Regions from separate parts of the Deinococcus yavapaiensis KR-236 genome, predicted to be linked through region 2. Evidence: riboswitches for the same ligand, from Rfam matches in the RefSeq annotation. Region 2 holds a riboswitch; each other region holds the start of a gene.
The links. Region 2 has a riboswitch for cyclic di-GMP ahead of DES52_RS02965 (NPCBM/NEW2 domain-containing protein). Riboswitches for the same ligand answer to the same signal wherever they lie in the genome.
Positions count from the first base shown of each region.

Region 1 (4,682 bases), on a different contig from region 2:
TCAACGAGCAGATTCGGGTCCGTCAAGTTCGCCTGATCGACGACGAAGGCGGGCAAGTCGGCATCATCGACACGAGGGAAGCGATCGCCATGGCGCGTCAAAAGAACCTCGACTTGGTGATGGTCGGCCCGACGGCGGTTCCGCCTGTCTGCAAGCTGATGGACTACGGTCGTTTCCGGTACGAACAGCAGCAGAACGAAAAGGAAAACCGGAAGCGAGCCCGTGCTCAGGAAGTCAAGTCGATCAAGTTCCGCGTCAAGATCGACGACAACGACTTCACCACGAAGACCAACCACGTGCGCCGCTTCCTGGAAGAAGGCCACAAGGTCAAGGTCACGATCATGTTCCGCGGTCGCGAGCGTACGCACCCCGAACTCGGCGAGAAGATTCTCCACCGCGTCGCCGACACGCTCGCCGATATCGGCACGCCCGAAAGCAACCCGAGCATGATGGGCATGGACATGAACATGATCATGGCTCCCAAGCCTGGCGTGGTCAAAAAGTCCGAAAAGCGCCCGGACGATCAACTCGATCAGCAACCCCCGGCGGCGAGCGCGTAACCCGGCGACGAAACAGGAGAGGCGCTTGCCTCTCCTGTTCGTTTGCCGTACACTGTCAAGGCTGCCTTTCAGGGAGCACAAGCAGAGCTCAGGCGATCAACGCTGCCGTCTCGAAACGACACGGCGCGGCCTGACTCTCAGGCGACGGCCGTCAGTGTCGTTCGTCTCCAAGGAGCAACATGCCGAAGCAAAAGACCAAGAAGAGCGCCAAGCGCCGAATCAAGATCACGGCGACCGGTAAGGTCATGGCGTTCAAGAGTGGCAAACGCCACCAGAACACCGGGAAGTCCGGCGACGATATTCGCGGCAAGGGCAAGGGCTTCGTCCTGGCCAAGAGCGAGTGGGCACGCATGAAGGCCATGCTGCCGGGAGGGAAATAAACCATGCCACGCGCAAAGACCGGCATCGTTCGTCGCCGCCGTCACAAGAAGGTCCTCAAGCGCGCCAAGGGCTTCTGGGGTTCGCGTTCCAAGCAGTACAAGAACGCCTTCCAGACGCTTCTCAACGCCGCCACGTACGAGTACCGCGACCGTCGCAACAAGAAGCGTGACTTCCGCCGCCTGTGGATTCAGCGCATCAACGCGGGCGCGCGTCTGCACGGCATGAACTACTCGACGTTCATGCACGGACTGAAGCTCTCGGGCGTCGGCTTGGACCGCAAGGTGCTTGCCGACATCGCCGCGCGCGAACCGCAAGCCTTCGCGGCCCTCGTGGAAGCGTCGAAGAACGCTCGCACGAATAACGTTCAAGCGTAAGCCCCCGAAGAATTCACGAAGAGAGAAGCGCTCCCCGATCGGGGAGCGCTTCTCTCTTCGTGGGTCCGTTACAAGGGCGCCCAGGTGAAGGTCGCCACGGCACCCGGCACGAGCATCACCGTGAAGGACTTGCCCGCTTCGCGTACTTTCACGCTGCGACTTTCGCTCGCGCCGTTCAACACGATCAAGGCGCGCGTGCCGTTGGGGTTGCGGAAGGCGACGCTTTGGACGTTGCCGACTCCGAAGGTCGTGGAGGCGACGCGCCGCGCGCCGGGCGAAACGAACTTGGCGGCGTGTCCGAGCGCGTAGTACTCGACGTTGTACCGAATGGCGCTTCCGTCGCTCGGAATGGTGACGACGCCTCGGCAGTTCCCGCAACCGCCGTTCGTGGGACCGCCGACGTCGTCGAGCGCGAGGTTCCACAGCAACACCGTCTTCGCCCAGTTTCTCGTCGCGCCGATCACGAGGTTCTCGACGTTCCACTTCAGATTGTCTCCGAAGTTCGTGGCCCACCCGCCGCCCGAGCATTCCGTGAAGTACACGTCCTTCGTGGGCCACGCGGCTTGCACGGTCGACTGGGCGCTCACGTCGCCCGCGTAGCAGTGAAAGGCGCTTCCGGCGAGGTAACTCGAGGCGGCCGCGTCGCTCAGCAACGTTTGGGCGTAGCTCGGCTCGTCCCAGTTGTGATCCCAACCGAGAAGCTTCGTTTGCAAGCCCGCCGCTTGGAAGGTCGGCCCGAGGTGCTGTCCCACGAAGCGTGCGGCGTCCGAAGCTTCGAAGCGCATCGACGGGTACGCGGTCGTCTCGTGGTGCGGTTCGTTTTGTAACGTCACCGCGTCGATCGGCACGCCCGACGCTTCGTAGGCGCGCACGAACTTCAGGAAGTAACGCGCGTACGCGTCGTACGTTTCAGGCTTCAAGCTGCCGCCGCTCAACGTGCCGCTCGTCTTCATCCAAGCGGGCGCGCTCCACGGGGACGCCATGAAGCGCACGCGCGCACTGACCGCGCGAATCGCGCGGGCCGTCGGCAGTACGTCCTGCTCGTCGCGGGCCACCGAGAAGTTCGCCAGCGTCTCGTCCGTTTGGCCGGCGGGCACGTCGTCGTAGGTGTAACTGCCGAGCGCGAAGTCCGACGCGCCCATGGGCACGCGCAGGTAACTGAGGCCGATGCCGAGCGCTGGATCGAAAAGCTTGCGCAAGACCTCCGAGCGTCGCGTGGCGTCGAGCTTCGAGTTGAGAAGCCACGCGCTCGACTCGGTGAGCGCCGCGCCGAAGCCCGCGATCTCCTGGTAGGTCCGCGTCGTGTCGACGTCGATGGTGTACGTGGTGCTTCCTGCGTCCGCTCGGAAGCTCAAGTCGCTTTGCCGGGCGAGCAGATTCTTCGCGTCGGCGGTCGTCAGTACCATTTGCGCCGCGGGCGCGGTGGTTTTCGTGCCTCCACCCAGCGCTTGCAGATCCGACGACGTCGCGTCGAGCGTCGAAAGTGGCGCTCCGCACGCGGAAAGCAGAAGGGTGAGCCCGATGAACAAGCGTGTCGGTACGTGCTTCATGGTCCTCGTTTCGGTAACCCGGCCGACTTCGAGAGTCCCGTGGCTTTGCGTCTCTTCCTCGCGGAAGGTTTGCCGTTTCGTTCGAGAGCTTCGGCGCCTGAACCGCTCTATTTTAGTGTGAAACTGCTGAGGTGTGAGTGAAAAACTGCAGATGTGGATAGAAGGCCGACCTTCTATTCGCCGTCACGACTCTTGTCTCCTTCTTTTTCTATGAAGACGCCCCCCTGATCGACCCAGCAAATATCGGGCGTCGAACCTTACGCTCGGGATTGCCGGAGTAGAGCCATGCAGCAAACCCCCCTCGATTCCCAAGTACCTCGACTGCCGCTCAGCACGCAACCGACGGTGTTCCTTGTCGAACCGGACGATCACCGTGCAGGAGAACTCGTCTTGGAACTCGTCGGTCACGGGTATGAAGTCGTCACGGCTCCTTCCGATGACGGCGCGCTTCCCTTGCTGCGAGAAGTGCAACCCGACATCCTCATTACCGCGTCCACGTCCGAGCACATAGACAGCGTGCGCTTCATTCAGCAAGTGCGCTCCGACTCGACGCTCGAAGACCTCCCCATCATCGTCTTGACGCACAAGGAAAGCATGCGCGACGTCATCGACTCGCTCGAGGCGGGCGCCGACGACTTCGTTTCGAGGCCGGTGAACGCCGAGGAACTGCACGCCCGCATTCGCGCCAAACTCGCGCGTCCGCCCACGCCACGCTCGCGCGTCGCGCGCAACCGCCGAACCGGCCTGCTGACCACCACGACCTTCGAAGGTGCCATGACCCGTGAAATGGAGCGCGCCGTCATCACGGGGCACTCCTTGTGTGTCGCAGAAATCCGAATCGAGGAGCTCGTCCGCCTGCGCGACCGATACGGCTCGGAGCTCGACGCGTCGGTCGCTCGTCAAATGACGGCGTTGCTGCGAGACCATCTGCGCCGCCTCGACGTCGTGACGCACGATTCCAGCGGCACGTTCACGGTGCTGATGCCCGAAACGCAGCCCGACGAAGCGATGGAGCGCGCTCGGAAAGCCGCCGCGAGAATCGTGTCGCATACCTTCACGATCCACGGCGACCGCCTGCGCCTCACCCCCTCCATCGGCGTCACCCTCTACCGTCGAGGCACGGACGCGGCGACACTTCGCGCGCAGGCGAGAACCGCGCTGGAATACTCGGCGTCCCACCTCGATCTGCTGCCCGTCTTGTACGACCCCGCCGTTCACGGACGCGCGCGTGTGCAAAAGCGCAAGTTCGCGGCGGACTTGCGCGAAACGCTTCGGCTGCCCGTCCAGATCCTCGTCGTCGGGCTCGCCCTCATAGGCGTGCCCTTCCTGATCTACTGCGGCCTCGCCCTCGCCGGATTCGATGTCACGCCCTACGTCTACATCCTCGTCGTGGTCGCGCTGCTCCTCACGGCGGCCCTGATTCTCGTGGAAGGCTTCTTGGCCTTCGACCCCATCCAGCCGCCTCAGCAGCCTGGCGCGCCTGCCCCACCCGCGAGCGCCATCATCGCCGCGTACCTTCCGAACGAGGCGGCGACCGTCCAAGAGACGATCGAAGCGTTCCTTCGCGTCGACTACCCGGCGGGTTTGCAAGTTATCTTGGCGTACAACACGCCGCGCGACCTGCCCATCGAAGCGACGCTTCGTGACCTCGCTCGGCGTGACCGCCGCTTCGTGCCGTTGCGCGTCGAAGGCAGTACGTCCAAAGCGCAAAACGTGAACGCCGCCCTCGCGCACGTCACGGGCGAGTTCACCGCCGTGTACGACGCCGACCACCACCCCGACCCGGACTGCTTCGAACGCGCGTGGCGTTGGCTGTC
Region 1 covers NZ_QJSX01000003.1:89,099-93,780, forward strand. The annotation lists gene infC (translation initiation factor IF-3) at 1-560, shown strand, start outside; gene rpmI (50S ribosomal protein L35) at 740-940, shown strand; gene rplT (50S ribosomal protein L20) at 944-1,315, shown strand; gene DES52_RS04620 (glycoside hydrolase family 30 protein) at 1,384-2,865, opposite strand; cyclic di-GMP riboswitch class I at 2,875-2,949, opposite strand; gene DES52_RS04625 (glycosyltransferase family 2 protein) at 3,151-4,682, shown strand, end outside.
Region 1: linked by a shared signal. The riboswitch ahead of DES52_RS04620 (glycoside hydrolase family 30 protein) and the one ahead of DES52_RS02965 (NPCBM/NEW2 domain-containing protein) in region 2 are both predicted to bind cyclic di-GMP.

Region 2 (4,682 bases):
GGATGAGGATGGGGCTGGTGGCCGTGCCGCTCGAGACGTACATGCTGATGTTGTCTTCGACGAAGCTCTTGTTGGGCTCGTTGACGACTTCGTTCCACGCGATCTCGGCGTTCGGGAGTTGCTGCACGGCGTTGAACTGCACGAATTGCCGCGAGTACGCGTTGCCGTCGTAACCGCCCACGCCGTTGCTCGTACGACCGTCGATGTTCTTGGCGCGGTTGCGCATGATCTGGACGGTTTCGCCGGCCGCCGGGCTGCCGATGTACTTGCGGAAGTACATGCCGGTCGTGCCTTCCATGTAGCTGTTCTCGACGCGGACGCTGTAGAACTCCTCGAGGCTCAGGAAGCGGCCCGTCGTCCAGCCCGAGCGGTTGGGGTTGAGGCCGTAGCCGTTGACGTTGCGAACCGTGACGCGTCCGTACCAACCGTTGATGAGGTCGCCGCGTCCGCGAATGTTCGAGTTTTCGATGATGACGGGCTCGGACGTCTTGATGCTGACGGCGGGCACGGAAGGATCGAGGCTTTCCCAGTTGCCGCTGTACGTGCCGCCCTTGGAGATGACGATGGGCGCGCTGTAGACGATCGAAGGGGAAGGCGTGGGCGCCGGGGCGGGTGCAGGTGCAGGTGCAGGTGCCGGGGCGGGAGCGGGCGTAGGCGACGGCGTGACGGTCGTCGGAGCGGCCGAGCTGACCTTGGCGTTGGCCCAGTCGGCGTGGTCGTAGTCGAGGTTGTCGCCGCCGTTCGTCACGACGAGTTTCAGTTCGTTCTTGCCCGCGATGTTGAGGCTCACGGGCATGACGGGGCTGGCTCCGGTCACGAGGCCCGAGTCGAAGAGCTTGACGCCGTCGGCGAACACCTGGAAGGTCACGCTGCCGCGTCCGCTCACGTCGTCGTCCACGCCGAGGCTGGCCGTGAAGGACGCGTACTTGCCGCCGAGGTTGTACGTCACGCTGGAGTTGGCGTGCGTGCCGATCCCCTTGGCGTACTTCGCGCCGCGAATCGAGATGGGCGTACCGTCGCCCGCCGCCTGCTCGCCGTTGCTCATGTCCCGCTCGACCGGTCCCCAGCCGTTCGTGGTGGCGACAGGGGAAACGTCACTCAGGAACGCGTCCGTGACACAGCCGCGGACCATGGCGTTGGCCCAGTCGGCGTGGTCGTAGTCCATGCCGTTGCCGCCGTCGGTCACGACGAGCTTCAGCTCGTTTTTGCCCGCGACGTTCACGTTGACGTTGCGAACGGCGCTCGAGCCCGTCACGAGGCCCGAGTCGAAGAGCTTGACGCCGTCGGCGAACACTTGGAAGGCCACGCTGCCGCGCCCGCGTACTTCGTCGTCGACGCCCACGGTCGCCGTGAAGGACGTGCAGCGGCCGCCGAGGTTGTACGTCAACGAGGAGTTGGCATGTACGCCGAGGCCCTTGGTGTACTTCACGCCACGCAGTGTAATGACTGCTCCGTCGGCGGCGTTCGCCCCGCCGTTGCTCATGTCCTTCTCGAAGGGGCCGTAGCCGTTCGTCGCGCTCACGGGCGTTTGGCCGCTGAGGACGTTGTCGCCCGCCACGAATCCTTGCGCCGTCAAGAGGTTGCTCGTGTCGAGCGTCCACGCCGCGCTCGCGCTTTCGGTGGACGATTCCTCGGGAAGAGCGGGTTGCGTTTGAGGCGTGACGGGGGTCGGCGTGACGCCGCAGGCGGCGAGGGCGAGCGTGACGATGGAAAGTCCAAGGGACAGACGGAAAGAACGCGCGGAGCGGTTGGTGTGCATGTGCATCCTCTTTCGGTAGCCCAGCTGACTCGGAGAGTCCTGTGGCTTTGCGTCGCCTCCTCGCGGAGGGTTTGCCGTTTCGTGTGGACGTGGGGATCTCGAAACTGGGGCAAGTTTACTTCGTAACAATCCGGTGAGAATATGAAAAATTTGATAAAGACCGGATCATGAATTCACGAAGGATTCTCACCATCGCAAGTCGTGGCGAAGTTGCCAAGCGCTCGAGCGACGAACGAAAGAGTAAGAGGACCGCTCTTACGGTCCTCTTACAAAGAATATGAAGCCTTAAGTTTGTGATCGTGAATCACATAAAAGGCGTTAAAATTAGAAAACTGTTAGTAAGCACCTGAACTTTTTAAAACCGCGCCGACGGTTCTTGCCAGAATCACGAGATCCAACCAAAGCGAGCAGTTGTTGACGTAATACGGATCCCACCGCTCCATGCCCGCGTTGCCCGCCTCCGAACGACCCGAGACTTGCCACAATCCCGTCATGCCCGGCCGCACGCGCGTCCTGACGAGCTGAACGGAGTGCGACAAGGCCTGCACGTGGTACTCCGGCAAGGGACGCGGCCCGATCAAAGACATCTCCCCGATCAAGACGTTCACGAGTTGTGGAACCTCGTCGAGGCTGTACTTGCGCAAAATGCGCCCGATCCGCGTCACACGCGGATCGTCTTGCAACTTGTGGTTCGCTTCCCACTCAGCGCGCAACGCCGGGTTCGCCGCGAGGTGACGCTGCAGCACGCCTTCCGCGTCGGGCACCATCGTACGGAACTTCCACGTCAGGAAGGTTTTTCCGTGCAAGCCGATGCGACGCTGCAAGAAAAGAGGATGGGCGCGGTCCTCGAGCCAGATCAACAACGCCAGCACCGCGCACAGCGGCACCCACAACGGCGCCGACAGCACCGTCAACACCACGTCGAAGACGCGCTTTCCCATCAAGGACATCGGACGTTCGGACGGTCCCGACAACTCCAAGCCCAGCACCCCGCCGACATCACGGGCCTGTGCCCACAAGGCTTCCAACCCGAACAAGTCCGGAATCACGACGACACGGTGGTACTGGCTCAGCGGCCCTTCCAACAACGCGAGCATGCGCTCGCGCGCCACTCCCGGCATGGCGAGCACCGCGACGGGCGCGGTCACCGAGACGTCCGACGCCGTTCCCAACACCGGCAGTCCGTGCGTCCTCGTGCCTTGCAGCGACAAGTCGTCGTCGAACACGCCCACCGGCAAGTACCCGTACCCCGGGTATTCGCGCAACGACTGGATGACGAGCGCGCCCGTGCGCGCCCCGCCGTAAATGACGGTCGGCACTCCCCACGCCCCGTCACGCACGAGCAAGTGCTTGAGGGACGCGCGCACGAGCAGCAACAGCGGCCACGCGAACACGCACGCCACGCCGATCGTGGAAAGGGTCAGCGCGTCTTGCCGAGCGGCGAGCGCGAGGAGCACCGACAATCCCAGCGTCAAGGCGAGCAGGGTGGTCAGACGCTTGAGCTCCTCGGGCGGGCTCATGCCCCAACTCGGCAGCAAGCGCAAGCTCCACGCTCCGAGGAGCCACGCGGCGAGGACGGGAAGACCTTCGAGCGAGTACGACGTGATTCCTGTCGTCGCGTGGGAAATCGCGCCAACAACGCGCGCTGCCAACTCGAACGAACCGGCGAGCGTCACGACGTCGCTGACGGCGAGGACCATCCCGTTGTGAAAGCGTTGTCGACGGTAGATCGCGCTGACTTTGAGAGTTGACGGCTTCGATCCTTTGTTGCGCCACAGTATCTGCATTTCGGTTGCTCCCGGCATCTTGCTTGGGCGGTACTGCTCGAACCGCGCCTCATGCTGCGTCCCGCGTCGTTACGAGAACGCAAAATCGCGCGTTTTTTCCTCATTTTGGTTTTCGTGTTCGTTGAAATTCGTCCGGGCGACGTCTCCTCGACCTCGCTGCAACGATGCATTTACGCGCCGCCGTCAACACTGGGCGAAACCCTCCATACGCGGGTCAAGGTCGCATCGCGCCCGCTCGAAAGGAAGCCCTATGTTGTTCAAACGTCGCCCCGTCTTGCTGCTTTCGTGTTCTCTCGCCGTCCTGAGCGCCTGCTCCTCACCTCCGACTTCCACCCCGTCAGGCGGCGTCAATCCGTACGCGGGCGGCCAAAGCCACCCTTGGAGCGATCCCGCCGCCCCGAACGCCGCCGATCCGTACGCGAACGGTCGAAGCTACCCGTGGGCGTCGCCGCGCGTGAACACGTCGTCGAGCGTCGTGCGAGCTCAACAAACGACGGGCAGCACCGATTCCTTCCTCAGCGACCTCGGCTGGACGGCGGCGACGAACGCGTGGGGTCCCGTCGAGAAGGACAAGAGCAACGGCGAATGGCAAGAAAGCGACGGCCGCGTCATCTCCATTCGCGGTCAGACCTTCGCCAAGGGCCTTGGCACGCACGCCAACTCCAGCGTCACCTACAACGTCAGCGGCCAGTGCACGGCGTTCACGGCGACGCTCGGCGTCGACGACGAAGTGTCGGGACGCGGCAAAGTCGTGTACCAAGTGTTCGGCGACGGCGTCAAACTCTACGAGTCGGCTGCCCTTACGGGAACGAGCGCCCCTTTACCGATCACCGTAAATATCACCGGCAAGAACGAGCTGAAGCTCGTGGTGACCGATGGCGGCGACGGCATCGACTACGACCACGCCGACTGGGCCGCCGCGAAAGTGACGTGCACGGCGAGCGCTCCCACGAGCGACTCCTTTGTGAGCGACCTCGGCTGGACGGCGGCGACGAACGCGTGGGGTCCCGTCGAGAAGGACAAGAGCAACGGCGAGCAGGCGACGGGCGACGGCCGCGCGATCTCCATTCGCGGTCAGACCTTCACCAAGGGCCTCGGCACGCACGCCAACTCCAGCGTCACCTACAACCTCGCCG
Region 2 covers NZ_QJSX01000002.1:113,275-117,956, forward strand. The annotation lists gene DES52_RS02965 (NPCBM/NEW2 domain-containing protein) at 1-1,759, opposite strand, end outside; cyclic di-GMP riboswitch class I at 1,771-1,845, opposite strand; gene DES52_RS02970 (exopolysaccharide biosynthesis polyprenyl glycosylphosphotransferase) at 2,095-3,546, opposite strand; gene DES52_RS02975 (NPCBM/NEW2 domain-containing protein) at 3,797-4,682, shown strand, end outside.

Region 3 (4,682 bases), on a different contig from region 2:
CGCTGCGCTCGCCGTCGGGTCACATCGGCCTGCAAACCTCCGTGAGCTCCGTCGCCTTCGACTCGGCGGAAGTCGTCAAGGAAGGAATCTCCAAGGCCCAGTCCGTCGCGACTCCCGACGCCTCCGGGAAGAAGGCGCCCGCTCGGCCTGATACGTCGGCGTCGACCGAGACGCCCGGCACCTCTACCGCCGACACCTTCCGGGAGACGTTCGCCGCCGCGCCCGACAAGGCAGGCTGGTCGGTCCTCGGCGGCACGTGGGCCTTGAAGGACGGCGCGTTCGTCGAGACCACCGAGAAAGGCTTCGATCAAGTCCTGCGGCTCGACAAAGTGTTCACCGCTCCCTTCACGTTCTCGACGACCTTCCGAAACCTCACCGGAAACGGCGGCGGCGTGGTCTTCGGCGCGTCGGACAGCACGGATCGCTCTGGACGCCATCAAGTTCGCTTCAGCGACGACGGCACCGCGCTGTTCTGGGGATACTTCGACGCGAACGGCGACTTCGTCGGGCAAGGCTCGGCGAAGACGCAAGCTCCGGGAACGGCGCCTCACATCCTGCGCGTCGACACGACGCCGAAGACGTACAGCCTCGCGCTCGACGGTACGAACGTGGCACGCGACGTGCCGCTTCGAACGCCGTCGGGCCGCGTCGGCTTGCAAAGCTCGGCGGGCACCGCGCGTTTCGAAGCCGTCGAAGTCACGCCGGGCAAGGCGACCGCGTCCTCTCCTTGAAGAAGGGCGCGGTCGCCGCGACGTCAGTAAGTCGCTTTCGCCGCGCCGAGCGCGCGCGCTTCGAGCAACTCGACGGGTGAGGACGAGGCGGCGGCCATCAACCGCCACGTGCCCGACACCTCGGAACTCGTCAGCTTCATCGTGTACGGCGACTTGCCGCTCAGGCCGTAGAAGTTCAGCGTCGTTCCGTCGAGCGTAAAGGTCAAGGCGCTTCGATCGACCTTGATGCCCATCGTGCCGAGCGCCGTTCCGAGCCCCGCGTCGGAACGCGTGCGCGCCATCTCGACGTTGTTGACGAACAAGCGCCACAAGCGGTTGGACTCTTCACGCCGCACTTGAATCTCGCGTCCGCTCGTCGCGTTCACCACCCCGATGGCGAGACCGTCGCTCGTCGGTACGTTCACTTGCCGGAAGCGCAGCGAAAACGTCACCGAACCCGAGTATCGCAAGGGCGCCGTGAAGTAAGATCCGCCCGCGTCGAGATTCACGCCGGCCGGGAGGGGCGTCGTGCCGTCGATGCCGTTCACCTTACCGAGCGTCGCGCGTCCGTCGTACAGCGACACGGGCGCTTCGCCGTTCGTGCCGTACTGATTCGTGAACGCCCGCGCGAAGGACGTGCTCGCAGGACGAGGCGCGCCGTTCTCGTCGATGAGGCCGAAAGGATTGCGGTACGACGTGGGGGCGGGGTCGAACGCCGCCCACGCGATGAGCCCCTCGAAGCCGAACTTCTCGGCCCAGTACACGCTTTCCTCGACGGCTCGTTTTTGCATCTCGGGCGTGCTCGGCGTGCTGGGCCGCGTTCCGACGGGCAGATTCCACTGCACGTTCGGGACGATCATGCCGTTGTCGTCGTCGCGCGCGGGCCAGCCGAGTTCGGACAGCACGACGGGTTTGCGCTGCGTGTTGTTGTCCTGGATGTAGCGGAAGATGGTGGCGGGCACCGCGTACGGCCAAAAGCCGTTGTCCGCCCACAGGTAGCTGTTGAACGTCAAGGCGTCGGACAGTTCGTAGATGCTGCGGCTTCCCTCGGGCGCGTCCGGAAACGACTTGAAGGTGTTGTCGAACGCGGCGGAGTTGACGTACACCTGCAAGTCCGGGGCTTCCTGCCGAATCGCCGCCTTGAGCTTGCCCATCCAAGTGAGGATGCGCGTCGCGGTCGTCGCGTCCGCCCACGCTCCGAAGCCGTCGGGCTCGTTCTTGAGGTTGACGCCGCGCACGTTGGGCTTCGTGCGAAGCAGACGGACCAGCCAGCGCGTGTACGCCTCGTGGTACGGGTAATTCGATTCGAGCGTGTCCCAGTTGAATCCGCCGTGCTCGTTGGTTTCCTCTTCCATGAACAGCGTCGGCAGAACGTCGAGGCCTTCGCTGGCGGCGATGTCGATGAAGCGGCCCACCGTGGCGAGGCGCGCGTCGTTGAAGTGCCCTTGACCGTCGGTGAAGCCCAGCGTGCCGAGGTTGCGGTACTCGACGTCGTAGAAGAGGAATACGCGAACGGTGTTGATGCCGAGGTCGCGCTTCATCTGCTGCAAGTCGGCGCGGATGTCGCTCTCGGTGAGGCGGCCGTCCTCGAACTCGGGCCACCACATGGGATTCACGGCCTTGCGCGGCCAGTACATGCTGCCCTTGAGCTTGGCACCGGACGTCGTGAGGCCCGTCGCGACCACGCGCCGCGCGTTCGGCGCGGCGGTCGAGCCGTTTCCGGAGGAGGTCGAGGGGAGAGGCGTCGGAAGACGCGTGCACGAGGCGAGGATCAATGCCGTACTGAGAAGCGCGAAGACTCGGGTCGAACGGCGGCGGTGAAGTTGATGCATGAGAAGCCGATTCCCTTTCGGTTGCCTACTGGCGCGGAAGGCATAAAAAGCGAGAAGAACTGCGAGGTCGGTCGCACCACTGGCTCCCCCTGCTCGAGGTGCCCGGATTACAGAGCAGGGTTCAAAGCCTCCTGCGCGGTTTCGCGCGCGAGGAAAACGACAAGCGTTGTGTTAACACTATATGAATTGGATGTGCAATCGTGATGAGGAACATCATTTAGAATTGCTCAGAAGGTTCTATACACGTTTCTCACTTAAAGAAACGTTGCTCTCCTGAGCGACAGCCTCGCGAGAAAGAAGTCAAAGTCGTGTCGGGTCGAAGTCGCGCGACTTCACACGCGAACTTCCCGCCGCGTGCTGAAGCGCGTCCACCGTGCGGCGAAGCTCGCGAATCAGCGCGACCAAGCCACGGCGCTCCCGCACGTCCTCGTCTTGCGCGCGACGCTCGAACGTCTCGGCGAGTCGCTCGTAATACCACAGCGTGCCCGAACGTCCCGCCGTGAACCGCTCGAACACGGTCTCACCGACGTCGCTCGTCAGGAAGTCCAGCAGGATCGCCCGCACGTTGTACAGCTTGTCGGCGCCCGACACCAGAAGCGTCGAGGCGTCCTTGAGGGCCAAGCGATCCAGGTACGCCACCTTGCGCTCGGCCCACGGCGCCTTCACGCCACGCTCGTCGGGCGCCGCGTCCGTGCAACCCCACATGAGACGCGCGACCTCGTCGCCGAACGACTCCTCGATTTCGCCGGCGATGTCGAGCGCGCTGCGCCCCGTGTTCGTCGGGCCGTCCTCCAGCGCGTCGTGCAGCAGGCCCGCGATCGCCTCGTCCTCCGAACCGCCGAACTCCAGCACGAGGCTCGTCACGCCCAGCAGGTGCGCGACGTACGGCGTACCGCTGCCCTTGCGGGTCTGCACGGCATGCAGGCGCGCGGCGAACACGAGGGCCGACTCGAAGCGGGGCGACAAGGACGGGGAAGAGGTCATGCACCGACCGTACCACGACCGCCAAAGGTCGGCGTCGCCGTTCGCGCCCCGCTCGGCGCCTTCGAACGGTGAACGTGCCCGCATCCGTCTTCGACACGCCTCCAGCCCACCTGTGCGAAACTGCCTTCTCGAATGAGGTCGACATGCTGCAAGTCCTGACCGAACTCGCGCCCTACCTGCGACGCCACACTCGTCAGTACGTGATAGGCGCGGTCGCGGTCGTCCTGACCGCCTTTTTCGTCACCCTTTCTCCTCGCGTGCTCGCTCGCGCCATCGACGCGGTCCGCAGCGGCCAAGCCGACACGGCCACCTTGACACGCTTCGCCGCCACGCTCGGCGCGATCGCCCTCGGCGCGGCGTGCTTCAACTTGCTGCAACGACGGCAGATGATCGTCGCGTCACGGCAAATCGAGACGGAGTTGCGCGACGACCTGTTCACGCACCTCACCACCCTGGACCGCCGCTTCTACGACCGTTCGCGCACGGGCGACCTCATGAACCTCCTCGCGAGCGACCTCTCGACGGTGCGCGAAGTGCTGGGTCCGGGCCTCAACATGGGAAGCCGCGTGACCCTCATCGCTGTCGGCGCCCTCGTGGGGATGTTCACCTTGCAACCGTTGCTCGGAACCCTCGTCGCCGTCGCCGCGCCCGTCATGGTGAGCGCGGCGGCGTTGCTGCGCCGCCGCGTCGCGGCCCGCTTTCAAGCGTCCCAAGCGCAACTGTCCGACATCGCGGCGCGCACCCAGGAAAACTTTGCGGGCGCGCGCCTCGTACGCGGATACGCCCTCGAACAGCGGGAACTCGAGGTCTTCGAGGCGCTCAACGAGCAGTACGTACGGCTGAACTTGTCGCTCGCGCGCGTCGAGGCCGCCTTGCCCGCCGTGATGAGCTTGCTGATGGCCGCCGCGTGGCTGACGATTCTTCTGATCGGCGGCCGCCTCGTGATCTTCGGGGCGGGCCTCACGGTCGGCGAGTACGTGGCGTTCACGACGTACCTCGCGCTTCTCGCGGGGCCCGTCGTCGACATCGGCCGCATGCTCAACATCTACCAGCGGGGCGCCACCTCGTGGAGCCGCTTGCAGCGTCTGCTGCTCGAACGTCCGCGCGTCGCCGACTCGGGCCGGACCGACCCCTCGGTGTCGGAATTGCGCGGCGA
Region 3 covers NZ_QJSX01000021.1:42,743-47,424, forward strand. The annotation lists gene DES52_RS19955 (acyltransferase family protein) at 1-731, shown strand, start outside; gene DES52_RS19960 (glycoside hydrolase 5 family protein) at 755-2,542, opposite strand; cyclic di-GMP riboswitch class II at 2,600-2,683, opposite strand; gene DES52_RS19965 (HD domain-containing protein) at 2,843-3,526, opposite strand; gene DES52_RS19970 (ABC transporter ATP-binding protein) at 3,670-4,682, shown strand, end outside.
Region 3: linked by a shared signal. The riboswitch ahead of DES52_RS19960 (glycoside hydrolase 5 family protein) and the one ahead of DES52_RS02965 (NPCBM/NEW2 domain-containing protein) in region 2 are both predicted to bind cyclic di-GMP.

Region 4 (4,682 bases), on a different contig from region 2:
CGCAAGGGGGGATGGCCGTGGTGCTTATCCTGCGTTCGTTACTGAGTGTCCATCGTTAGCCTTTACTGCTTGCTGCGGTCTTGGTCGATGGACTTGCTGCCATGACTTCTGAGCTCAAGCTGTCTTTTCCTAACATGAAGGTTTTTCCGCGCGAGCTGAGCTTATGGTGAGGAGGTGGAGGCGTTTGAGGTCGGAGAGGTCGTCATCATCGAGCGAAAGGGGCGCCCTTGGCGGCAGGACACCATCGCGACGATCAAGGACGAATTGCTCATGACGGAACGCGGTCACTGGTATGAAGTGGCAACGCGGGCGCGCATTGATTCGGGTGATGATCGCCCAAAGGATTTCTTGGTGAAGTGCACGCCCGAGCGGCTTGCGTACTTAGAGGTGCGCGCCTTCTTGAAAGCGGCCCCGACCTTGAACGTCGAAAAGTTGTCCCTCTCCACGTCAGTGGAACTGGCGAGACTTGCGAAGATCTTCCTTGAGAAGCTCACCTGACACCGTCTCAAACATGCTGGTATCGCACGAGCGTAAACGCGTGGAGGAACACGCCTCCGAAGCGAGACCACGGTAGATTTGCAGTCAGTCACCCTTCCGCGGGCATGTCACTCACGACGTTCGTGCTCGCAGCGTGTGATGAGGTCGGCGTAGAGGTGTTGGTAAACTGACTCGTACGGAACTGACGGTTCCGAGGCGCTCGACACACTCGACTTTGAGGTCATCGTGAACATCCGAGACAAAGAGTGAACGCCATTCGAGGCATCACCCTCCGCCACCCCTGGGCGTTCTGCGTCGCACGCCTCGGCAAGGACGTCGAGAATCGAAGCTGGCGACCCGAACAACAAGGCGGGAACGTCGGCATGTCCCTCGCCATTCACGGCGGCGCCCTGCCGAAAGGGGACGCTCTCGAAGAAGCAGTCGACAACGCACGTCACGTCGATCGCTGCATCCTCACCGACGACTACCTCAACGCCCGCCCGAACGACGCGAAGACTTGGTTGGAGCAACGCGAGCGCTTGACCGTGGGCGATTTCATGACGCTCGGCATTGTCGCCGTGGCTCGACTCACCGAAGTTCGAACGGACTCACCGAGCGTGTGGGCGGTCGACGGTCAGGTGCACTGGTGCTTGTCGGATGTCGTAACACTGCCGGAACCTGTGCCGCACCGTGGGGCACAAGGACTGTGGGTGTTGACGCCTGAAGCTCTTGGGGCGGTGCGGCACCTTTATAAGCAGGCGAAGACTTCAGGCGTCTTCCCGACTTGACTGCCGAGGAACCCGTGTCACCTGAGGTGCGCGTCATAGCGAGACGTACGAATGCGGCAACGGCACCCCCGCATAGAGGCGCTTCGGCAGGTAACAAGACAAGTTCAAGCGCCTCCTGAGACGGGAAGGCGCTGTTGGCAGGTCAAGGTCACCGAATGGCGAACACGCTCATGCACACGTCACAGCCACCACGAGCGTACGTGTTCGGCGAAGGCCGATCTCGCACCTCCAGCACGTACACCTCTTGCGGTGTCGCGTCATGCCCGTACTGCCGACTGCCCCACGGCACGGTGAAGCCAAGACTCGTGTTGTCGAGCATGCTGCGTTCTGCGGCCGTGACACTCCTCGAGGAGAAGGCGAAGGTCTTGACGAACTTCACTGGCGCGTTCGGGTCGTTCGGGTACGACAAGCGCGCGTTGTCCGTCGCGCGCATCGCACAACGACGAGGCCGTCTCCGTCCCGTTGCGTTTCACGGCGAGCGCTTCGCGGGAGGTGGCGTGCCTTGAGCGAACGCGGAGGACGCCAGGAGTGGCAGGAGGAGGGCGCGCATGTTGCCTCATTTCAGCATGCTCGGTCGTCATTGCCCGTCGAATTCGCCACGACGGTGACCCGCCTTCACGGCGGTGGTACCCGCGTTGTTGGACGTGCGATCGAAGCGAAAACGTGGTCGTGACGTACTGCCTCAGCACGATGGCGCGTCACGCGAACCACACGCAAGGGTGAGTCCGGCCCTCGTGTCACCTTCGTCGTGCAAGAGCCGCCGCCAAGGGCCGTGGGCATCGCGCGCTCATCTTCAAGTGAACAAGGGATACCTTTTCGTTCGTGTGGATGACTGCCATTGCACTTCAGGTGTGTAAGCACGATCGAAAACAGATCAACCTGCGCGCTTCCCATCGCCGCATGCGCTTCATCGACCGCGACGTGCAACACTTCGAGAAGACGACCTCAAACGCTGGAGGAGGTTCGCATTGCCGCATCATGTTCAAACGAGGAGCACCTGTTCCCGACGTTGGCGACGTCGTGAAGTACGCGGGTGACGCCTACCGCGTCGAACGCCTCATCAACCAAGAAACGCGCGCCTCAGACGCGATCGCGTACGCCGTACAAAGCACGATCTGAAGCAAGGCCGTTCGTCGGCCATGCGGTTGTGCCCTTCTGGAACGCGCGGAATGCGGGCAGGGGTGACAAGAGCCATGCCCCTCGGAGGAGGGGTATGGAAGGCCAACGTTGCTGAAGTGAATTAGGGAATCAATACACGACGATGGGTGTGTTCGGCAGCGCGACTTTGATTGAGTTCCACGTGACGAAAAGGCCGCCATCTGCACCGGAGGTGATGCGCGGTTCGCCGTCTTGCATCCAGCCGCTGCGATTTCCGTCGTCACCCGTGCAGGACAAGTCCGTGGGTGCGTTCGTGTCAGTGCTCGAAAACCCCTTGAGGTTGTATCCCGTCCACTGTCCTGTCTTACGCGCTTCGTAGGTGATCGTGGCGTTGATGTTGCTGGTGCGCTTGACGGTGCGCGTGATGGTTTTGATTTCACGGTCGCGGCCAACTTCGACTTCCTTATAGCAGTCGAGTTCGTAACGCACGCTCTGCTCGAACGTGAAAGTCACGTTTTGCACGTATCGTTGCGCTTGGGCGTTGTTCCAATTGAAGGCGGTTTGAACGTCGCCTTTGCCGACCCAGCCGACGCCGTTGCTGTCGACGTTCACGCTTTGCGCGGTGATGGTCGACTGGGGAAGCGTGTCGAGCGGGGTTTGTCCGCAGGCAGCCAGGGTGATGGCGGAGGTGAGGACGAGGACCGCGGAGAGGGTGCGACGCGCGCTGTTGTTCATAAGTCTCCTGAGAGCCGGTCTCACCACTTGCTCCACCCATCCGAGGTGACCGAGTTGCAGGATGAGCTTCGTTGCATCTCATGAGTTGAGAAGGTGTCAGCGAAGCTTGAAAGGGCTCACTTCGCTTGTGCGGGGCTGAGGTGAGGGTAGAAGAACGTCGCGACGCTTCTTACGTTCGCCTTGATGTTCTTACCCTAACAACATTCTACTCATAACCTTGTTACAGTCTTCTTACAACGACAGGAGCTGCGCGACTGACGAAGGCTCCCGTAAACGAACACTGCTGAACGACCAACAATGCCAACAGGCCCGCTCCTTGTCGGAAGAGCGCGCCTTCCACGAGTTTCTCGATGCACGCGCTCCTCCGAAGAACTCAGGGCCGCTCGACGAGCGAGCCGTCCGACACTCAACTCTTGCACCACGATGGAGAAGACCACCACCACGTACGTCATGACCAACAGCACGTCACGCTCACTTCCCGGCGGAAGACTCAGCGCCAACGCAAGACTGATCGCGCCACGCAAACCACCCCACGTCATCACGCGGCGCGTGAACGGGGAAAACGCGTCGCGTCGCCGCCGCAGCATTCACTAGGAGTTGCACGCTCAGCGCCCCAAGCAGCAGCGCCGTTCCGGAGAAGCGCAACACCACGACTTCCAACGCGAGCAGCACGAAGAGGAACGTATTGAGCAACGCGTCGAGCAAATGCCACAAGCACTCGAAATTCTCCCGTGAAGACAACGCCGCTGGAATGCGGTCCGTCAGCGATCCGATCAGGAAGCCCTCCGCGACGGCCGCGAGTGGCGCGAACACGCGCCACTGCTCCGCGAGCGCTGTGCACGCCAAGACCACCGCCAGTGACACCAGCACCTCCACCACTAAATCACTCACCGTTCGTAACGCCACCCCGCCAGCCGTGCCGACCGCCGCGCCGTGCGCTTCTTACGCGAAGTTGCGCGCGACATTCAACGGTGACATCCCACCCGCGTTCTCGTGCGCTCCTCCGGCGAGACTCGCGAGAACGACGAATGCCACCACGCCCACACCGTCGGTGAACAACGATTCGCCCGCCATGAGCGTCTCGATGCGTCTTGGAACGCGCGCTTGCTTCAAGATGGCCAAGACGGCCACGAGATCGGTCGGGGAGATCAACGCGCCGAACAACAACGCGTACAACCACGACACGTCGATTCCGAAGAGTCGCAGAAGCCCGAAGGTGAGCGCTCCGACGACAAAGGTGGACACGAGAGTGGAGATCAACGCGAACGACACGACAAGTCCGCGTACTTGCCACAAAGCGTGGGAGTTCATGCCGAGCGCACCTGCGAACAGCAGAAACGACAGCACGCCTTGAAACACGAAGTTCGTGAACTCGATCTCACGCACGAGCGCGATGGCTTGCCGAGCAACCGACAAGTCCAACGCGACGAGTAGAGGGTCGCGCCGCTGGCCGCGAAACCGGCGATGGTGACGCCCATGGCCGCCGGAAGGCGAAGGTAACGCGCGTTCCACCATGACATGGCGGCCGTCACGGTCACGAGGAGAGCGAGGAGGTTCAGGTCACGCATCGTGGCATGGTCGTGC
Region 4 covers NZ_QJSX01000016.1:4,385-9,066, forward strand. The annotation lists gene DES52_RS17505 (hypothetical protein) at 175-498, shown strand; gene DES52_RS17510 (ASCH domain-containing protein) at 744-1,265, shown strand; gene DES52_RS22620 (hypothetical protein) at 1,414-1,698, opposite strand; gene DES52_RS17520 (hypothetical protein) at 2,166-2,384, shown strand; gene DES52_RS17525 (LptM family lipoprotein) at 2,514-3,098, opposite strand; cyclic di-GMP riboswitch class II at 3,102-3,184, opposite strand; gene DES52_RS23035 (cation:proton antiporter domain-containing protein) at 3,570-3,989, opposite strand; gene DES52_RS23040 (cation:proton antiporter domain-containing protein) at 4,041-4,520, opposite strand.
Region 4: linked by a shared signal. The riboswitch ahead of DES52_RS17525 (LptM family lipoprotein) and the one ahead of DES52_RS02965 (NPCBM/NEW2 domain-containing protein) in region 2 are both predicted to bind cyclic di-GMP.